DNA from 3 places in the Mesorhizobium sp. M1342 genome. Region 1 is predicted to be linked to each of the others. Evidence: riboswitches for the same ligand, from Rfam matches in the RefSeq annotation. Region 1 holds a riboswitch; each other region holds the start of a gene.

Region 1 (5,603 bases):
ACGTGGCGCTGCTCGCCATTGATGACGAGGTTCTCGCCGCGCCCGTCGGTGAGATATTGCGCCAGCGTCTCCTGCGGGTCGACCGCCTCGCGCTTCTGGTCGAGCGTGGCGATCTCCAGATTGGTGCCGAGCCGCACCGAACCGGCGTCCGGCTTCATCTCGCCGGTCAGCATCTTCAAGAGCGTCGTCTTGCCGGCGCCGTTCGGCCCGACCAGGCCGACGCGATCGCCGCGCTGGATGCGGGTCGAAAGCCCCTTGACCACGGTGAGATCGCCAAAGCTCTTCTCGATGTTCTTCGCCTCGATCACCAGCTTGCCGGACTCGGCGGCGTCGCTCGCCACCATGGTCGCCGACCCTTCGGCACCGCGATGGCCGCGAAAACGCTGGCGCATGGTCTGCAACTCGCCGAGCCGGCGCATGTTTCGCTTGCGCCGCGCCGTCACGCCGTAGCGCAGCCAATGCTCTTCGCGAACGATCTGGCGGCCGAGTTTATGCTGCTCGCGCTCTTCTTCCTCCAGGACCAGGTCGCGCCATTCCTCGAAATGGCCAAAGCCCTTGTCCAGCCTGCGGGTCTGGCCGCGATCGAGCCAGATGGTGGCGCGCGACACACGTTCGAGAAAGCGGCGGTCGTGCGAGATGACGATCAGTGCCGAGGAGGTGCGGATGAGTTCTTCTTCCAGCCATTCGATGACCGAGAGGTCGAGATGGTTGGTCGGCTCATCGAGCAGCAGGATGTCTGGCTCCGGCGCCATCACGCGGGCAAGGGCAGCACGCCTCGCCTCGCCGCCCGACAGATCATTCGGACGTTCCTCACCCGACAGTCCGAGATGCTCCATCAGATAGCTGGCTCGGTAGGGATCGTCGGCGGGGCCAAGCCCGGCCTCGACATAGGCGCGGACGGTGGCAAAGCCCTCCATGTCCGGCATCTGCGGCAAATAGCGGATAGTTGCCGAAGGCTGGCGGAACACCTCGCCGTCCTGCGGCTCGATCAGGCCAGCGGCGATCTTCAGCAGGGTCGACTTGCCCGACCCGTTGCGGCCGACCAGTGCAATCTTGTCGCCGGCCGAAGCCGTCAAGGCGGCGCCGTCGAGCAGCGGCGTGCCGCCGAAGGTCAGTTTTATCCCGTCGAGGTTGAGAAGAGGCGGGGCCATGTCAGCTTTCAGGTAAGGGATAGGGATGAGCGAGCAGCATCGCGCGGCCATGGCCGAGCGCGATTTCGAGGCGGCCCCCGGTCTTGTCGGACTTGACCTCGTTGGAGATGGTCAGCGACGAACCGAACGCCACCTTGACGTGGTTCAGCGGCCATTTGGCGCCGGTGACGGTCAGGCCGGCGAGCTCGGAAAAGCCGAGCACCGAAAACAGCGTGCCATCGGCATAGTCGAAGCCGGCCGTTCCGCGCAGCAGCGGGATGCCTTCCTGGGCGCCGCTGGTCAGGAGCACATCAGTCCCGGCCTCGGCCAGCCGCAGGGCAAGCGCCAGATGCAGGAAAGCGTGGTCGGCGCGCTTGCCGCCGAAAGCACCTGCGAGCACCAGGCGGGTCGCGCCGCGCTCGAGTGCGGCGGCAATGGCCAGTTCGCCATCGGTCTGGTCCTTTTCCGCCGGGAAGGTCCGGCGCGGCACGGAAGCGAGATCGTCAGGCAGCTCGGCTGGCACGGAATCGAAATCGCCCACCCACAGTTCGGGCACGAGACCCAGCAGCCGCGCATGCCCGATGCCGGCGTCGGCGGCGATGACGCGGGAGCCTTCGGCCTGGCGGTCGAGCCGTGGCGTGCGGATGAGATCGCCGCCAAGCAGGATGGTGAATGTGCTCATATCGTGTGGCCCTTACCAGCCCGGCACGGGAAACGGAAGGCGGCAAACTCCCACTTGCATGGGGGATCGGCCCGGCCTATGTGTCGAAACGCTCTAACGGGGTGCCGGACGCGATCTTCGCGGACCGGCTGAGAGGCAGTCTCGCCAACCCGCTGAACCTGATCCGGTTTGTACCGGCGGAGGGATTAGACGTTTCGGACAGTCCGACGCCTCAATTCCTTTCAATTCGAACGAAGGAGGCGCCGATGCGCACGCATTTATACGCTCTAGTCTCAGCAATGGCCGTGGTCCTGTCCGGACCGGCCTTGGCCAAGGACAAACTCACCGTCTACACCTATGAGAGCTTTACCGCCGACTGGGGTCCGGGTCCCGTGGTGAAGAAGGAGTTCGAGGCCGAATGCGGCTGCGATGTCGAGTTCGTCTCGGTCGCCGACGGCGTCGCGCTGCTCAACCGCGTCAGATTGGAAGGCGCGTCGACCAAGGCCGATATCGTGCTTGGCCTCGACACCAATCTCACCGCCGATGCCAAGGCGTCAGGCTTGTTCGCGCCGCATGGCGGCGTAACTGATGTCAACGTGCCGGGTGGCTGGAGCGACGATACTTTTGTCCCCTTTGACTACGGATATTTCGCTGTCGTCTACGACTCCGAGAAGCTGAAGAACCCGCCGAAAAGCCTGAAAGAACTGGTCGAGGGCAGTGCCGATGACAAGATCGTCATCCAGGATCCGCGCACCTCCACGCCGGGCCTCGGTCTGCTTCTGTGGGTCAAGTCGGTCTATGGCGACAAGGCGCCCGAGGCCTGGGCCAAGCTCAAGGCGAAAGTGCTGACCGTGACGCCGGGCTGGAGCGAGGCCTATGGGCTGTTCACCAAGGGCGAGGCGCCGATGGTGCTGTCCTACACGACGTCGCCGGCCTACCACATGGTCGCCGAGAAGACAGAGCGCTATCAGGCAGCGTCGTTCGAGGAGGGCGAGTATTTGCAGATAGAAGTCGCGGGTATCACCACGGCGGGGGCCAAGAACCCGCTGGCGGCCAAGTTCATCGCCTTCATGACCGGGCCGAAATTCCAGGATGCCATCCCCGAGACCAACTGGATGTTCCCGGCCGGCAAGACCGACAAGCCGCTCAATCCGGCCTTCGACAAATTGGTCAAGCCGACCAAGACCTTGCTGTTCAGCCCCGACGAGGTCGCCGCCAACCGCAAGGCCTGGGTCGATGAGTGGCTGGCGGTGATGAGCAAGTAGGCTTGCGAGTTCTTTTGATGTTCGCGCCACTCCACCCCCCTCTGGCCTGCCGGCCATCTCCCCCTCAAGGGGGGAGATTGGCAGTGTCGTTGCTGGTTATAGTCCGGCAACGTTGGAGACTAGCGGAAGCATGGGTGACGGCCGATCTCCTCCCTGGAGGGGGAGAAGTCCGGCAGGACGGAGGGGGGCGCCAAGGAACGCAATCCTTTGTAATTGCCGCGATGGAAAGAATGGTGGTCCAGCGTGCAACGCGCGTCTGACCCCCGCATCACCGCTGGCACCCTCGCGCTCGCTGCAATCGCGCTGCTGATCGGCGGCGCGTTTGCTGGCCTGCTTTTCGAGGGCGCCCATGATTTCTCGGGCGCCTGGGCAACCTTCGATCCCTATCTGCTTCGCGTCATTCGCTTCACGCTCTGGCAAGCGGCGCTCTCGACGCTGCTTTCGGTCATCCCGGCGCTGTTCGTGGCGCGCGCTCTGTCGCGACATCCACGTTTCTTCGGTCGCGCCTTCATCCTGCAGATATTCGCCGTGCCGTTGGCGCTGCCGGCTATTGTCGCAGCACTCGGCATCCTGGCGCTTTATGGCCGTGCCGGCTATTTCGCCGGCGTGTTTGCTGTGATCGGCGGGGGAAGCTGGCCGGGCATCTATGGCCTGTCCGGCATCCTCGTCGCCCATGTCTTCTTCAACCTGCCGCTGGCGACGCGGCTGTTCCTCGAGGCGCTGCAGACCATACCGGCCGACCAATGGCGGTTGGCGAGCCAGCTCGGCATGGCGGCGCGGCCGGCGTTCCGGCTGATCGAATGGCCAACGCTGCGCGCCGCACTGCCCGGCGTCGCCGGGCTGGTGTTCATGCTCTGCATCACATCCTTCACCATCGTGCTGACGCTCGGCGGCGGGCCGGCCGCGACGACGCTTGAGGTCGGCATCTACCAGGCGCTGCGCTTCGATTTCGATCCCGCGCGGGCCGTTACACTGACGCTGTTGCAGATCGCCTTGACCTTTATCGTTGTGCTGGCCCTGACGCGCCTGGGCGCCAATGTGGTCGGCGACACCAATTTGCCGGTCGCGCAACGCCGCTATCTCTCGGTCAATCGGAGCGAGACCTGGTTGAACGCGCTAGTCATCATCCTGGCGCTGCTGTTCGTCGTTGGGCCGATGGCGGCAACCGTGGTGGCCGGGTTGGGTGCGGACCTCGGCCGTTTGGCCAGGGAGGCCACCGTCCGGCAGGCAACGCTGACCAGCGCAGCGCTCGCCTTCCTGTCGGCGCTGCTTTCGGTGATGCTGTCGCTGGCGCTGACCATGGCGCGGCGGGCACTGGCGCTGAACCGCCGTGCCGGCGCAAAGACACTGCTCGAACGCGCCACCGATACAGGCGCCGGTTTTGTCCTTGTCGTGCCGCCGACCGTCGTCGGCGCCGGCTGGTTCCTGTTGCTGCGCCATGCCGGCGATGTCTTTGCCATCGCCCCGGTCATGGTCGTCACCGTCAATGCGGTGATGGCGATGCCGTTCGCCCTGCGCGCCGTGCGTCCCGCCTATGATGCGGCGAGCGAGCGTCACGAACGGCTCTGCGCACTGCTCGGCATTGCGGGCTGGAACCGGCTGATGCTGGTCGACTGGCCGTCGCTGCGGCGACCGCTCGCCACGGCCTTCGCTTTCGCCATGGCGCTGTCGCTCGGCGATCTCGGTGTCATTGCCCTGTTCGGCAGTGATTCCGTGCAGACATTGCCCTACCTTCTTCTGGCACGGATGGGCAGCTACCGCACCGAGGATGCCGCCGGCCTGGCACTGCTGCTCGGCTTCGTCTGTCTCGCGTTGATCGTGGCGGCGCACTGGCTGGGAAGGGAGAAGGTCCGCGATGCGTGAGAGGGCGGCCAACAGGCTCGAAAAGGGCGCGCCGGTGCGGCTAGACAATGTGTCGTTCAGTTATGGCAGCTATGGCGATGCGCCACTTGTCTTCGACGTCGAGTTCGCCACGGCGAAGATCACCGCCATCATGGGCCCGAGCGGTTCGGGCAAGTCGACACTGCTCAATCTGGTCGCCGGCTTCGAGACCCCACAATCGGGCCGCGTGCTGATCGGCGGGGCCGATGTCAGCACCGAGCCGGCCTCGGCGCGGCCGGTGTCGATGGTGTTCCAGGAGAACAATCTCTTCGCGCATCTTTCCGTCGAGCAGAATGTCGGGCTCGGCCGCTCGCCCTCCCTGGGACTGACCGAGGCGGACCGCGCCGCGGTCGCCGAGGCGCTTGCGCGCACCGGTCTCGCGGGCAAGGAGAAACGCCTACCGCGCGAGCTCTCCGGGGGCGAACGCCAGCGCGTCGCACTGGCCCGCGTGCTGGTGCGCGACCGACCGGTGTTGCTGCTCGACGAGCCCTTTGCTTCGCTCGGACCCGCTTTGCGCGACGAGATGCTGGATCTGGTTGCTGCCGTTCATGCCGAACGCGCCATGACGGTGCTATTTGTCACCCACCAGCCCGAGGATGCACGCCGCATCGGCGAGCACATGGTGTTTGTCGACAATGGGTTGGTGGCCGCAACCGGCAAGGCTGA
Region 2 (5,603 bases), on a different contig from region 1:
CGTCCTCGCACAGGATGCGGGCGGCTTCGACCAGACCGAAAACATCCGGCTGCAGGGTGTCATGGTTGCCGATCACTTCGAGCTTGACCCAGTTCGTACCGAAGACTTCGCGCGCCATTTGTGCGGTCGTGACCGCTTCCTTGACGGAGTGGCAGCCAGCAGTGTTGGGCAGGATTCTGACACCAAGCGAGCGGATCAACGACCAGAATTCTTCGCCAGCCCTGCCGCCTGCCATTTCACGGCGCAACGAGACGGTCACCACCGCCGTGCCCGAAGCCCTGACTGCATAGGCAAGGATGGCCGGCGAAGGATATTGAGCGGTGCCAAGAAGCAGGCGCGACGGAAGCTCGGCTTCATAAAGCTCGATCATGGCCTAGCCGCCCTGCATGGGCGAGAGGATTTCAATCCGGTCGCCGTCGTTCAACTGGAATTCCGCCCGGTTGGCTTTGTGCACGAGGTCATTGTTGACGGCGGTCGCGAGCCAATCGCCCTCATAGTCGAGCGCGGCAAGCAGCTCGGCCAGCGTGGTGGCGGCAACCTCATGCGCTTCGCCGTTGACCATCAGTTTCATGAGCAAGCTCCTTGGTTCTGTCTTGAGTGAAAACCAGGTCGGCAGCCTGGCGCGCCATGGCGGGAGCCAGGAGAAAACCGTGACGATAGAGCCCGTTGATCGCGATGATTTCACCCTTGGTTTCGACGCGCGGCAAGTTGTCGGCAAAGGCTGGGCGGACGCCGACACCGGTTTCAACGATCTCGGCCTCGCCAAAGGCCGGGTGGAGGGCATAGGCGGTACCCAGCAGCTCCATTATGGAACGCGCCGTCACCGGTCCGGCACTCTGGCTTTCAATCATCGTCGCTCCGATCATGAAACGGTGATCGGTGCGCGGCACGGCATAAAGCGGAAAGCGTGGATGAAGCAAACGGACCGGCCGCGACAGCGAGACATCAGGCGTGCGAAGAATCAGCATTTCGCCGCGAACACCGCGCAGCCTGTCATCGGCCGCTGCCATTCCCATACAGTCTATCTGACGGGCGAAACCCGAAACAGGCCGGGCGTCGCAGCCGAAGTGGAATTTGACACCCATGGTCGCAAGCTTGTCATGAAGTGCCGCCATCGCCGGGCGTGGGTCGAGGTGAGCCTCATCGGCGAACAGCAATCCGCGGCGGAAGCGGCCGGCTAAGTCGGGCTCCAGCAAGGCAATTTCATCTTCCTCGACGCGCCGATAGCCCGTCGTGCGGCTGGCGAACCGGTCGAGCTCGCCCGCATCGCGCGGCGCGGCCAAGACCAGCGTTCCCCGTCGTGCTACCAAGCCTGGCGTTGCGGCGTCCCACCAGTCGGCGGCGTCGCTTCCGAGATCCAGCACCGGCTGCTCGGCGCTTTCACGCTCGCACCACGGCGCCAACATGCCACCGGCGAACCACGACGCATTGCCCCCAAGGGCAGGCCTTGTCTCGGCAACGGTAACCGCCGCGCCGCGTGCGGCGAACTCGAAGGCGGCGGTGAGGCCAGCAACGCCCGCTCCTTTGACCAAGACCTTCATGATGGCTCACGTGGCTGAGGTATGAGCGGTGCCCCGGTCTCGTCCGCCGGCAGGTAGAGATCACCGCCCTCGCGGTATTTCGCCGCCATCGCCGCCATGCCCTCTTTCTGCGCCTCGGCACGGATGTCGTGAGAGATACGCATCGAGCAGAATTTCGGTCCGCACATCGAGCAGAAATGCGCCACCTTGTGCGCTTCCTTGGGCAAAGTCTGGTCGTGGAAGGACCGCGCCGTTTCCGGATCGAGCGACAGGTTGAACTGGTCCTCCCAGCGGAACTCGAAGCGCGCGCGGGAAAGCGCATCATCCCTGACTTTCGCTGCCGGATGGCCCTTCGCCAGGTCGGCGGCGTGGGCGGCGATCTTGTAGGTGATCACGCCGATCTTGACGTCGTTGCGATCGGGAAGGCCGAGATGCTCCTTGGGCGTGACGTAGCAGAGCATGGCGGTGCCGAACCAGCCGATCATCGCGGCGCCAATGCCTGAGGTGATGTGGTCATAGCCCGGCGCGATGTCGGTCGTCAGCGGTCCAAGCGTATAGAACGGCGCCTCGCCGCAGACGGCGAGTTGCTTGTCCATGTTCGCCTTGATTTTGTGCATCGGCACGTGGCCAGGCCCCTCGATCATCACCTGGCAATCCTTCGCCCAGGCGATCTGCGTCAGCTCGCCGAGCGTTTCCAACTCGGCGAACTGCGCCGCGTCGTTGGCATCGGCGATCGAGCCCGGACGAAGGCCGTCGCCGAGCGAGAAGGAGACGTCGTAGGCTCTGGCGATGTCGCAGATCTCCGCGAAGTGCTCGTAGAGGAAGCTCTCCCGGTGATGGTGCAGGCACCATTTGGCCATGATCGAGCCGCCGCGCGAGACGATACCCGTCACCCGGTCGACGGTCAGCGGGATGTAATGCAGCCGCACGCCGGCGTGGATGGTGAAATAGTCGACGCCTTGCTCGGCCTGTTCGATCAGCGTGTCGCGGTAGACCTCCCAGGTCAGATCCTCGGCAATGCCGCCGACCTTTTCGAGCGCCTGGTAGAGCGGCACCGTGCCGATCGGCACCGGCGCGTTGCGCACGATCCAGTCGCGGATGTTGTGGATGTTGCGGCCGGTCGACAGGTCCATCACCGTATCGGCGCCCCAGCGGATCGCCCACACCATCTTTTCGACCTCTTCCGCCATCGACGATGTGACGGCGGAGTTGCCGATATTGGCGTTGATCTTGACCAGGAAATTGCGGCCGATGATCATTGGCTCGCTCTCGGGATGGTTGATGTTGGCGGGGATGATCGCCCGTCCGCGCGCCACCTCGTCACGCACGAATTCGGGCGTGACGAAATCGGGCAGCGTCGCGCCGAAAGCCTCGCCGTCGCGCTCAAGCTTGCCGCGCAGGATCTCGCGACCAAGGTTCTCGCGGATGGCGACGAACTCCATTTCGGGTGTGATGATGCCGGCGCGCGCGTAGGCAAGCTGCGTCACCGCCTTGCCTGCTTTGGCCCTGAGCGGTCGGTGGCGGATGGGAAATTCTGGCGTCAGGCGTTCGCCCGTCGCGAATCCGTTGTCCTCCGGCCGGACATGGCGGCCGTCGCAGACCTCGACATCGCCGCGCGCCAAGATCCATTCGTGGCGAAGCCGGGCCAGGCCTTTTTCGATGCTGGTTTCGACAGCCGGATCGGTATAGGGGCCCGACGGATCGTAGACGGTGACGGGCGGTTCGCCGGCTGTCGGATGGACGGAGATTTCGCGCATCGGCACCCTGATCTGCGGGTGGATGGCACCGGGCTTGTGGATCTTACGCGAAGCAGGCAGCGGCCCCGTTGAGACGGCTGGGGTGAGGGCATTCATCTTGAGGCTCCTTTGCTCATGCATTGGAGACCCAGTTCTGTGCCGGAAGGATGAAAAGACGCTTCTGTCGACCTGCCGAAACAGGACCTCGGGCGTGAACTCCCGCAGAGCGCTTGCACCGTCCCTACGCCAGTATGAACTGGATCAGGTTCAACGGGTCACTGCGCCGCGAAAGCCAGCAGTATCTCAGCCCCTTGCCGGGACTCCCCTGGTGAATGCCTCAAGTTGAACGGGCCGGCGTTGTCTTGTCAAGCGCATGTTCGTCCTGCGGCGGCGGTGGGCGGCATTCAAATTGGGCCCAAATTGGGCCGACGGCCTCGCCATGGGTCGCGGAGAAGTTCCGCGGGAGACAAGGCAGGTGTGGCCAAAGCTGCATTTGCCTCGTCAAACTTGATGTGACATTGACGTAGACGGAACTGCTGCGTTTCAAGGATCTTAAGCCGTCAATGCCTGATCGGAACAGAACTGGTGGGCCGCCCGAACGCCCCACAAACATCGTGCTCTCGATCACCTCTTATTGTCGCCGGAAAAGGGGTGATCGACCATTCGATCAAGTCGACCGCTCGCTGAAGGGCGCCCTCGGTTTCAGCACGGCTGGGCGAAGTGGCAATGACATGTCCAATCCAGTCTCGGAAATCCCCCTTCCTGACGATCGGTGTCTTGGGTTCAACATTCAATTTGACCTCGGCCACACCTGATATAGCAGCTGCCTGAGTGTCGCCACCAATCCAGTCGAGGGTGCCATCTTGATCAGGAAGCAGGAATCGCGCGGCCGCAGTATGCGAATGCTTTTTGCGCAGATCCCATTCCTCGCCAATGACAAGCTTGATGTGCTCGGTGACGAGGTCGACACCGTAAGCTAACTGGACCAGTTGAGGGTCGGGCGCGCCACTAAGACGCGGATTGACTTCAATGACAACTGGACCGCGTTTCGTGCACCGGAGTTCAATGTTAGTTGGCCCCCAGCCAAGGCCGAGAGCCCGCAAACAGCTCAGCGAAACATCGGCGATGCGCTCACGCTCCTGATCGGTTAGCAGGGCCGGATACGTCACCTCACGTATGACGAAATGGGGGAGGGGACCAAAGTCATTGGCGCAAATCGCAACGACCTCATTCCCCATAACATTAATGCTATAGAACGGGCCCTGTGCGAATTCTTCGACGAGTATTTTCGGTGTAGACCGCCATATGTGCTTTCCGCCCAATAGATGGGTCGTATGTTCGGCTACGTCTTCGAGGCTGCGGCACAATCGGACACCCATGCTGCCGCTGCCTACTGCCGGCTTAAGAATCACGGGCAGGCCGATCTCTGCAGCCGAGCTTTCTACCTCCGCCGCATTCGCTGCCAACCGATAGGCCGGTATTGGAACGCCGGCCTGCGCGAGGAGTTGGCGTTGCTTGAATTTGTCGCAGCTTCGTTCAATCGATTCAGGGTTCGGTCCCGGTAGATCGAAATGCCGGCAAAGCTTGCCAACTGTCGCATAGATCGATTCATGGTCCCCGGCAAAGCCAGTAATGCCAGCAATGTCGTGGGTAGCACGCAGCCGCGAACTTTCGCGGACCAACGCTTCGAGATTGCCAGTGTCGACACGGATTGCCTCAACGTTTTCCGCCGAAAGATAGTCGTACCGAGGTGGATCAGCCGTCAGAGTAATTGGATGAAGACCAAGACACTGAGCCGCTTGGACGTATAGCTGACCAGTACCCCTATGGCCTTCGACCAATATGAGCGCTCTTCTTCTTACCATTGCTGTTAATCCCGATGTTGCGTGCTGGCGGCGGTCCGAGGGTACCGGTGTCACTTTTGTGGCCGTGCCGGACCTCAGACTCGGGGTGCCGTACCATTGTCAACGACTGACGGTTGTAAAAATCTTGTAAATTGATTTGAAGGATCTGTTGCAGCGTTTTTGATTAGGGCGGCGTCGGAGGCTTGCTCCGTTCAAACCAGGTTAGCTGGGGTTGGTGTGTGATCCCGTGGGCCTGGGCGTGACCTACCCCTCGGGTAGGGCACGCCAAGCCACATCAAACTCGCAGCACAAGAACATGCGCTCTGGTCATACCGGCTCATGGTGAGCCCTGAATCTGGAACCGGCCCGATGTGTAAGCAGCGAGTCGTCAAACGGCCCCATTCAATCATGGAGTCACATCATTTAAGATCGCGAAAGCTGTCATTGCGGGTTACGGAACTGCTTTCCGATGACATTCGAAGATGCGATCGGGCGTCAGAACC
Region 3 (5,603 bases), on a different contig from region 1:
AACATGCCCGCGAAGGCCAGCGCGCAGATCCGAAAGAAACCTTCGCGCAAATCCACCAGGATTTCGCGCTTTCGGGCTGCGGACAAAATCCTGCCGTCACTGACGTGCGAAAGCGCCTCGCTTTTTGATATGAGCAATGCAAACACCCCGATGATCCCTCGAGGCGACCTTTGCACGCAACCATTGCCGGGCAGTTAATCAACAAGATCAGATCGGTGTTTAAACTGGCTGTCGGGGAGCCAGGGTGCCACATCCAGACGACCCTGCTCCACGCGGTCGTCCAGAAATAGACTGGCGACCCATTTCATTTGGTTTTGCCAGACTAGCTCAGATAGTCGTTGCGGAAATAGCTCCCGAAATCCGGGCGTTGAGCAACCAGCTTGCCGTCGGCATCACGCAAAATGCCGGACGCGAAGAGATAGCCGCCGATCGCTTCCATCTTGGCTGGATCCATCGTCCCGATGGCGCCGCTTTGGCTGCGCAGATAATGGCCGTCGATCAGCGCCTTCAGCGAGGCGTGGATCAGCGCCGGATTGGTCAACGCATCCTTGTTGGCCGCGATCAGCAGGGCTGCCGCATCTTCGGGGTGATCGACCGCGAACTGGTAGCCGCGCCGCGTCGCCTGGACAAAGGCGGCCGCAGGCTTGGAGTTTGCCTGGAGATAGGCTTCGCTCGAAGAGATCAGTGTCGTGTGCTCGTCAGGCACGCCGTAATCGGCATAGACGAAGCTGCGTTGTTTGACGCCCTTGAGCTCGGCGTCGACACCCTCCCAGGTCGAGACTTCGAGCGTGAAATCGACCGAACCATTGGCCAGCGCCTCATAGGCTGAGGTGCCGAGCGTCACCGTCTCGAAATTGCCCTTGCCGCCATCATGGCGGATGATGGTCGATATCAGGGCGTTTTCCCAGGCGCTGCCGAAGCCGCCATAGGTCAGGCCGTCGAGGTTTCTCGGGCTTACTATCTCGCTGCGGGCCGCATTGAAGACCACGCGGCCGGTTTCCGATTGCACCACCGCATAGACGCCCTTCAGGTCCGCTCCGGCGGTTCTCTGGGTGAACAGGCTGATGGTGCCGTTGATGCCGAAATCGGCGACGCGATTTGCAACCAGCGTGCCCGCACCGGTATCGCTGTAAGGCAGGATGTCGACCTCGAGCCCGGCCTCGCGATAGAAGCCCTTGTCGCGGGCGACGAACAGTCCGATGTGGTTGGTGTTGACCGTCCAGTCGAGGGCAACGGTGACCTTTTGTGCCGATTGTGCTTGGGCTCGCCCCGATCCGGCAATGAGCGGAAGGCCTGTGGCAAGGGTCAGCAACAAGGCCTGCCGGCGCGTCAAGTCAATCATGATCGTGTCCTTTGGATGGGGTGGCGTTGAGGATGATGTCGAGAATCTCGGCCTCGAGCGCACTTGCCTGGCGCGCGGCATCGCCGCCAAGGCTGCGCGGGCGCGGCAGCGGCACCTTGATTTCACGCACGATGCGGGCCGGGCGCGCCGACAGCACATAGATGCGGTCGGACAGGAACACGGCTTCGCGCACGTCATGGGTGATCAGGAGCGCCGTCCAGCGATGATGCCGCCACATCTGTTCCAGCCAGCGCTGCATGGCCGTGCGGGTCAGCGCGTCGAGCGCGCCGAACGGCTCGTCGAGCAAAAGCATGTCGCGTTGCTGCACCACCGTGCGCAGCAAGGCCGCGCGCTGGCGCATACCGCCGGACAGTTGCGCTGGAAAATGCCGCTCGAAGCCGGCAAGCCCGAATTCGGCAAACAACGGCGCAACGCGCACCCGCGCCGCCTGTCTCCTCATGCCTTGGACTTCGAGCCCGAGCGTCGCGTTGTCGAGGATGCGCCGCCACGGCATCAGCGCGTCACGCTGCGGCATGAAGGCGAAATGCCTGCCGTGGTCGTCGAGCGGCGCGCCGTCGAACAACATCTCGCCCTCGCCATGCTCGGCGCCGGTCAGAAGCTGGAAGAGCGTCGATTTGCCGGCGCCCGAGGGTCCAAGGATCGAGACGAATTCACCAGCGCCGACGCTAAGCGAAATATCGGCCAGCACGTCGAGCCCACCGAACGCCTTGCGCACATACCGCAGTTCCAGCCGGCTCATCGCCAGGCTCCCTTCCCGGCGGTTTCCTTGCCGGCCCGCTCCCAGGGCATCGCAAGGCGCTGCAGCAGTACAGTCAACCCGAACAGGACAAGGGTCAGGGCAGCGCTCACTCCGACGGCGGCAAGAACCAGGTCAGGACGGAAATTGTTCTTGACGTTGAGCATGTAGATGCCCAGCCCCTTCGCGGCCCCCGCATATTCGGCGAAGATCGCGCCGACCACGGCGTAGGTGATGGAGATCCTCAAGCCAGCGAAGAAATAGGGCAGCGCCGAAGGCAGCCGTGCCAGCACGAAGATGCGCCAGCGCCCTGCCCCCATGGCGCGCAGCATTTGCCCGATCTCGGCCTCGGTCGACTCATAACCCTCGACCAATGCAACCAGCATCGGAAAGAAGGTAACCAGCGCCACCAGCATGATCTTGGGCGCCAGCCCGAAGCCGAACCACAGCACCACCAGCGGCGCGATGGCCACCAGCGGCAAGGTCTGGCTGACGATTAAGACGGGAAACAGCGCACGCCGCAGCGGCTGGAAGAAGTCGACCAGCATCGACAGCACGAAGGCGGCGCTGAGCGAACAGGCAAAGCCGAGCAGCGTGGCGCCGATGGTCGGAATGGCGTTGTCGGCCAGCGCCTGGCGATTGAGCAGCGCTTGCTCGAAAACGCGCGACGGCGCCGGCAGTATCGTCGGCCTGATGCCGGAATAGGTGGCATAAAGCTCCCACGCCACTAGGAGCAAACCGACCGAGATCATGGCCGGCATTGCCTTGACAAGAAGGCCCGCGATCGGGCGCGAAGCGAATGATGATGAGACCACGGGAGATAACCTTTGACGGCCGCGCGGAGGCGGCGGCAGCTTCAGACAGCCGACGGGCTGTTGGCCGAGACCGTGACGTCGAGGGTTACGTGGCCGGCGCCTGGTCCGAAGCGGCAGAAGGCCTCGTCCAGCGCCGAAAAGATCGCACCGGCATCACCGCGCAGTTTCGTGCAGAAATGCTTGGAACGCTCATAGACGCCGGACTGCTTGAGAAAATCGATGCAGCCGTAGATCTCGTCCATGTGGTCGTCGGTGCCCATCACATAGAGCGAGAACTGCGCCGCCGCCGGCTGGCCGGTGGCAGCAGCATTGCGCACCGCCGCGATGGCCGCATCCTTGCGCGGGCCGAGTGGCCCGACAGGCCCGCCAAGTGCATCGGAGCGGCAGATCGGATCATCCGGCTCGCCAGGGCACCCGCGCGAGATGGTGGCCGACAACACGCAATGTTTGCCGCTACGTGCCGCCGCCACGAAGAGGTCGCGCATGGCGGGAAACAGCACTTCGGGCGACCCGACCAGCAAGGTCGAGATGTCGTCGGTCTCGATCCTGAGCTTGTCGCGCCAGGGATCGAGCGCACCGAGCGCGCCAAGAATGACACCGACGAAATCGTCGGTCATGGGGTATAGGGAAATCTGTGCGCCTGAAAACATCGCCCGCCTCGCTCCGCTGGTATTACCCAGATCAGCTTCTAGGGTCTGTGGGCTTGCCGCCCCCGTCTCAGCCCCGACCGTACGGAGCACCCCTGTGGATGTGCGCCTTAAAGCATCATTCGAGTTCAAGGGAAAGCCGTTTTTTCAGAGCACTGCGCCAAAAGCATTGCGCCAGTCACGGTGCGCCTGAGCGGAATTTTGTCGGGAACCTTCGCCGCCGCGACCGGTTGTCCCCACAGTCGCAACGCGATCACTTTCGTAGAAAATAAGCGACGACTTCACAGAAATGGAGACAAACCATGTTCATGAAAATCCTCGCAGCTTCGGTTCTCACCATTGGTCTGGCCACGTCAGCCATGGCGCAAAGCGCCGGCAGCAACAACGCAAATGGAAGCGGCAGCGGCAAGTCGGTGACGGTTGAGCCGAACACGCCGGCTTCCCCGAATACGATCGAGCCGGACACTGTCGACCCGGGCACGACCAACAGCACGACTGGCACGGTAGGGGACATGAATTCGAACGCGGATCAGAATTGCCCGACCAACCCGCAAGGCGCGCAGCCGGACGCCGATGGTAACGCGACGGCGCCAACGGTAAACGATAATCATTGTGGCAAGTAACCACGTCGCAAACGGATGAAGCCGCTGGGCATCGCCCAGCGACTTCATCCGTTTTTCTGGTCCGCAGCACGCGCTTTGCCGAACAGCCGGATTTCTGGAGCGGGTCTCCCGGCGGGCGGGCGCGAAAATAGGTGTTTCGAATTGAGCAGCCGTTTGAGCACTCTACCGTAGGTAAAATACAGGACCCGACCGTTGGCGAGATCAAATTCCACTGTTCCCCACCGCCTGACCGGGGCCTTTCCTGTGCAGGGCCCCAGCCTTCTGATCTGGAATCCCAGCCTGACTTTGCGCGTTCCGATTTCAAGATAGATGCCTGGCAGAAGGCCAAGCACATGCCATAGCCGTACAACATGCTCGACCGACATGGCCGGCGAGATTATCAGGTGGCTGGGCTGAAGCCGCGCCCAGACGAAATCGCCTTTCGGTTGCGGCATTCCTGACAACAGCCCCCGGCAGTAGGTCGGCACCGCCTCGCTCACCAGAATCCGCATAGCGGTTGCCGTGCTGTCGACCAGGGCTTCTCTCGATGTCCAGTCAGCTTCGGAAAACGGCACCTGCCCGAGAATGTCACCCTCGTCAAAACCGGCGGACATCTTGTGGAGCGTGACGCCGCCATGAGCCGCATGCCGGCCGTCCACGGCCAAGCGCTGGATCGGGTGGGGCCCTCGATAGTCGGGGAGCAGCGCCGGGTGGAGGTTGACCCCGCCTTTGGAAAAATGGCCAAGAACCTCTTGAGGGATCAAGACAGGCAAAGTGTAGCAGACCAGCACATCGGCGCGGACGTCAGACAATTGCCGACCAAGCGCATTCCAATCGTAAGGGCGGCCAAATTCGATCAACTTGACAGGCGTGTTACCGATAAACCGCCTGAGCAGCAGCTTGCGTTGAAGCCTTCGCCGGAAATTGCCAATGCTGAAACCGGTGGGACGACGCCGGAACCCGGGCACGATGATCGCGCCAATTGCATTTCCAGCCTCTAGCCAGCCGGCGAGCAGAGGCCCCGTATAGTTAGAGATATCGAGGACAAAAACGGCTGTGATCGGCTCCGAGTGATCGGTCGATTCGATCGGCCTCATCTTCGGCGGCTCAAACGGGCCGACAGGTCAGGGCGAGCTTGTCAGGTCGGCTGAGTGGAAGGCGATGCCAAGGCAGTGACAACCGAAAGACGCTCGCGTTTTACAAACACTGGCTTTTCGTAAACTTTTTTCACGGCCCGTCTCCCGAAATCAACTCTTCCTGCGCAGTTGGACCGCGATACGGCAGGCTGTCAACCGCCTGACCGTGTTTGCCTACCGCATCCGCATTCGCCGTTGACGAAGGTGTTCGAAGGGCGCTTTCGCACATTGGTGAAAGCTCGATGGCTTCACCGACGCGACAAGCCGCGCTGACCGAAAGGGGTTTGGATGCGATGATCTGCTC

The links. Region 1 has a riboswitch for thiamine pyrophosphate ahead of thiB (thiamine ABC transporter substrate binding subunit). Riboswitches for the same ligand answer to the same signal wherever they lie in the genome.
Region 2: linked by a shared signal. The riboswitch ahead of thiC (phosphomethylpyrimidine synthase ThiC) and the one ahead of thiB (thiamine ABC transporter substrate binding subunit) in region 1 are both predicted to bind thiamine pyrophosphate.
Region 3: linked by a shared signal. The riboswitch ahead of NKH06_RS04465 (YkoF family thiamine/hydroxymethylpyrimidine-binding protein) and the one ahead of thiB (thiamine ABC transporter substrate binding subunit) in region 1 are both predicted to bind thiamine pyrophosphate.

Annotation. Positions count from the first base shown of each region.
Region 1 covers NZ_JAMYLI010000013.1:39,637-45,239, reverse strand. Annotated here, with positions in the region: gene NKH06_RS15270 (ABC-F family ATP-binding cassette domain-containing protein) at 1-1,151, opposite strand, end outside; gene NKH06_RS15265 (thiamine diphosphokinase) at 1,153-1,812, opposite strand; TPP riboswitch at 1,900-2,014, shown strand; gene thiB (thiamine ABC transporter substrate binding subunit) at 2,058-3,056, shown strand; gene thiP (thiamine/thiamine pyrophosphate ABC transporter permease) at 3,300-4,919, shown strand; gene thiQ (thiamine ABC transporter ATP-binding protein) at 4,912-5,603, shown strand, end outside.
Region 2 covers NZ_JAMYLI010000044.1:27,458-33,060, reverse strand. Annotated here, with positions in the region: gene NKH06_RS30190 (thiazole synthase) at 1-370, opposite strand, end outside; gene thiS (sulfur carrier protein ThiS) at 374-571, opposite strand; gene thiO (glycine oxidase ThiO) at 540-1,541, opposite strand; gene thiC (phosphomethylpyrimidine synthase ThiC) at 1,538-3,373, opposite strand; TPP riboswitch at 3,477-3,593, opposite strand; gene NKH06_RS30170 (ATP-grasp domain-containing protein) at 3,817-5,121, opposite strand.
Region 3 covers NZ_JAMYLI010000003.1:232,122-237,724, reverse strand. Annotated here, with positions in the region: gene NKH06_RS04485 (methyltransferase family protein) at 1-86, opposite strand, end outside; gene NKH06_RS04480 (ABC transporter substrate-binding protein) at 323-1,342, opposite strand; gene NKH06_RS04475 (ABC transporter ATP-binding protein) at 1,335-2,102, opposite strand; gene NKH06_RS04470 (ABC transporter permease) at 2,099-2,860, opposite strand; gene NKH06_RS04465 (YkoF family thiamine/hydroxymethylpyrimidine-binding protein) at 2,956-3,564, opposite strand; TPP riboswitch at 3,555-3,668, opposite strand; gene NKH06_RS04460 (RodZ family helix-turn-helix domain-containing protein) at 3,864-4,184, shown strand; gene NKH06_RS04455 (formyltransferase family protein) at 4,229-5,260, opposite strand; gene NKH06_RS04450 (hypothetical protein) at 5,391-5,603, opposite strand, start outside.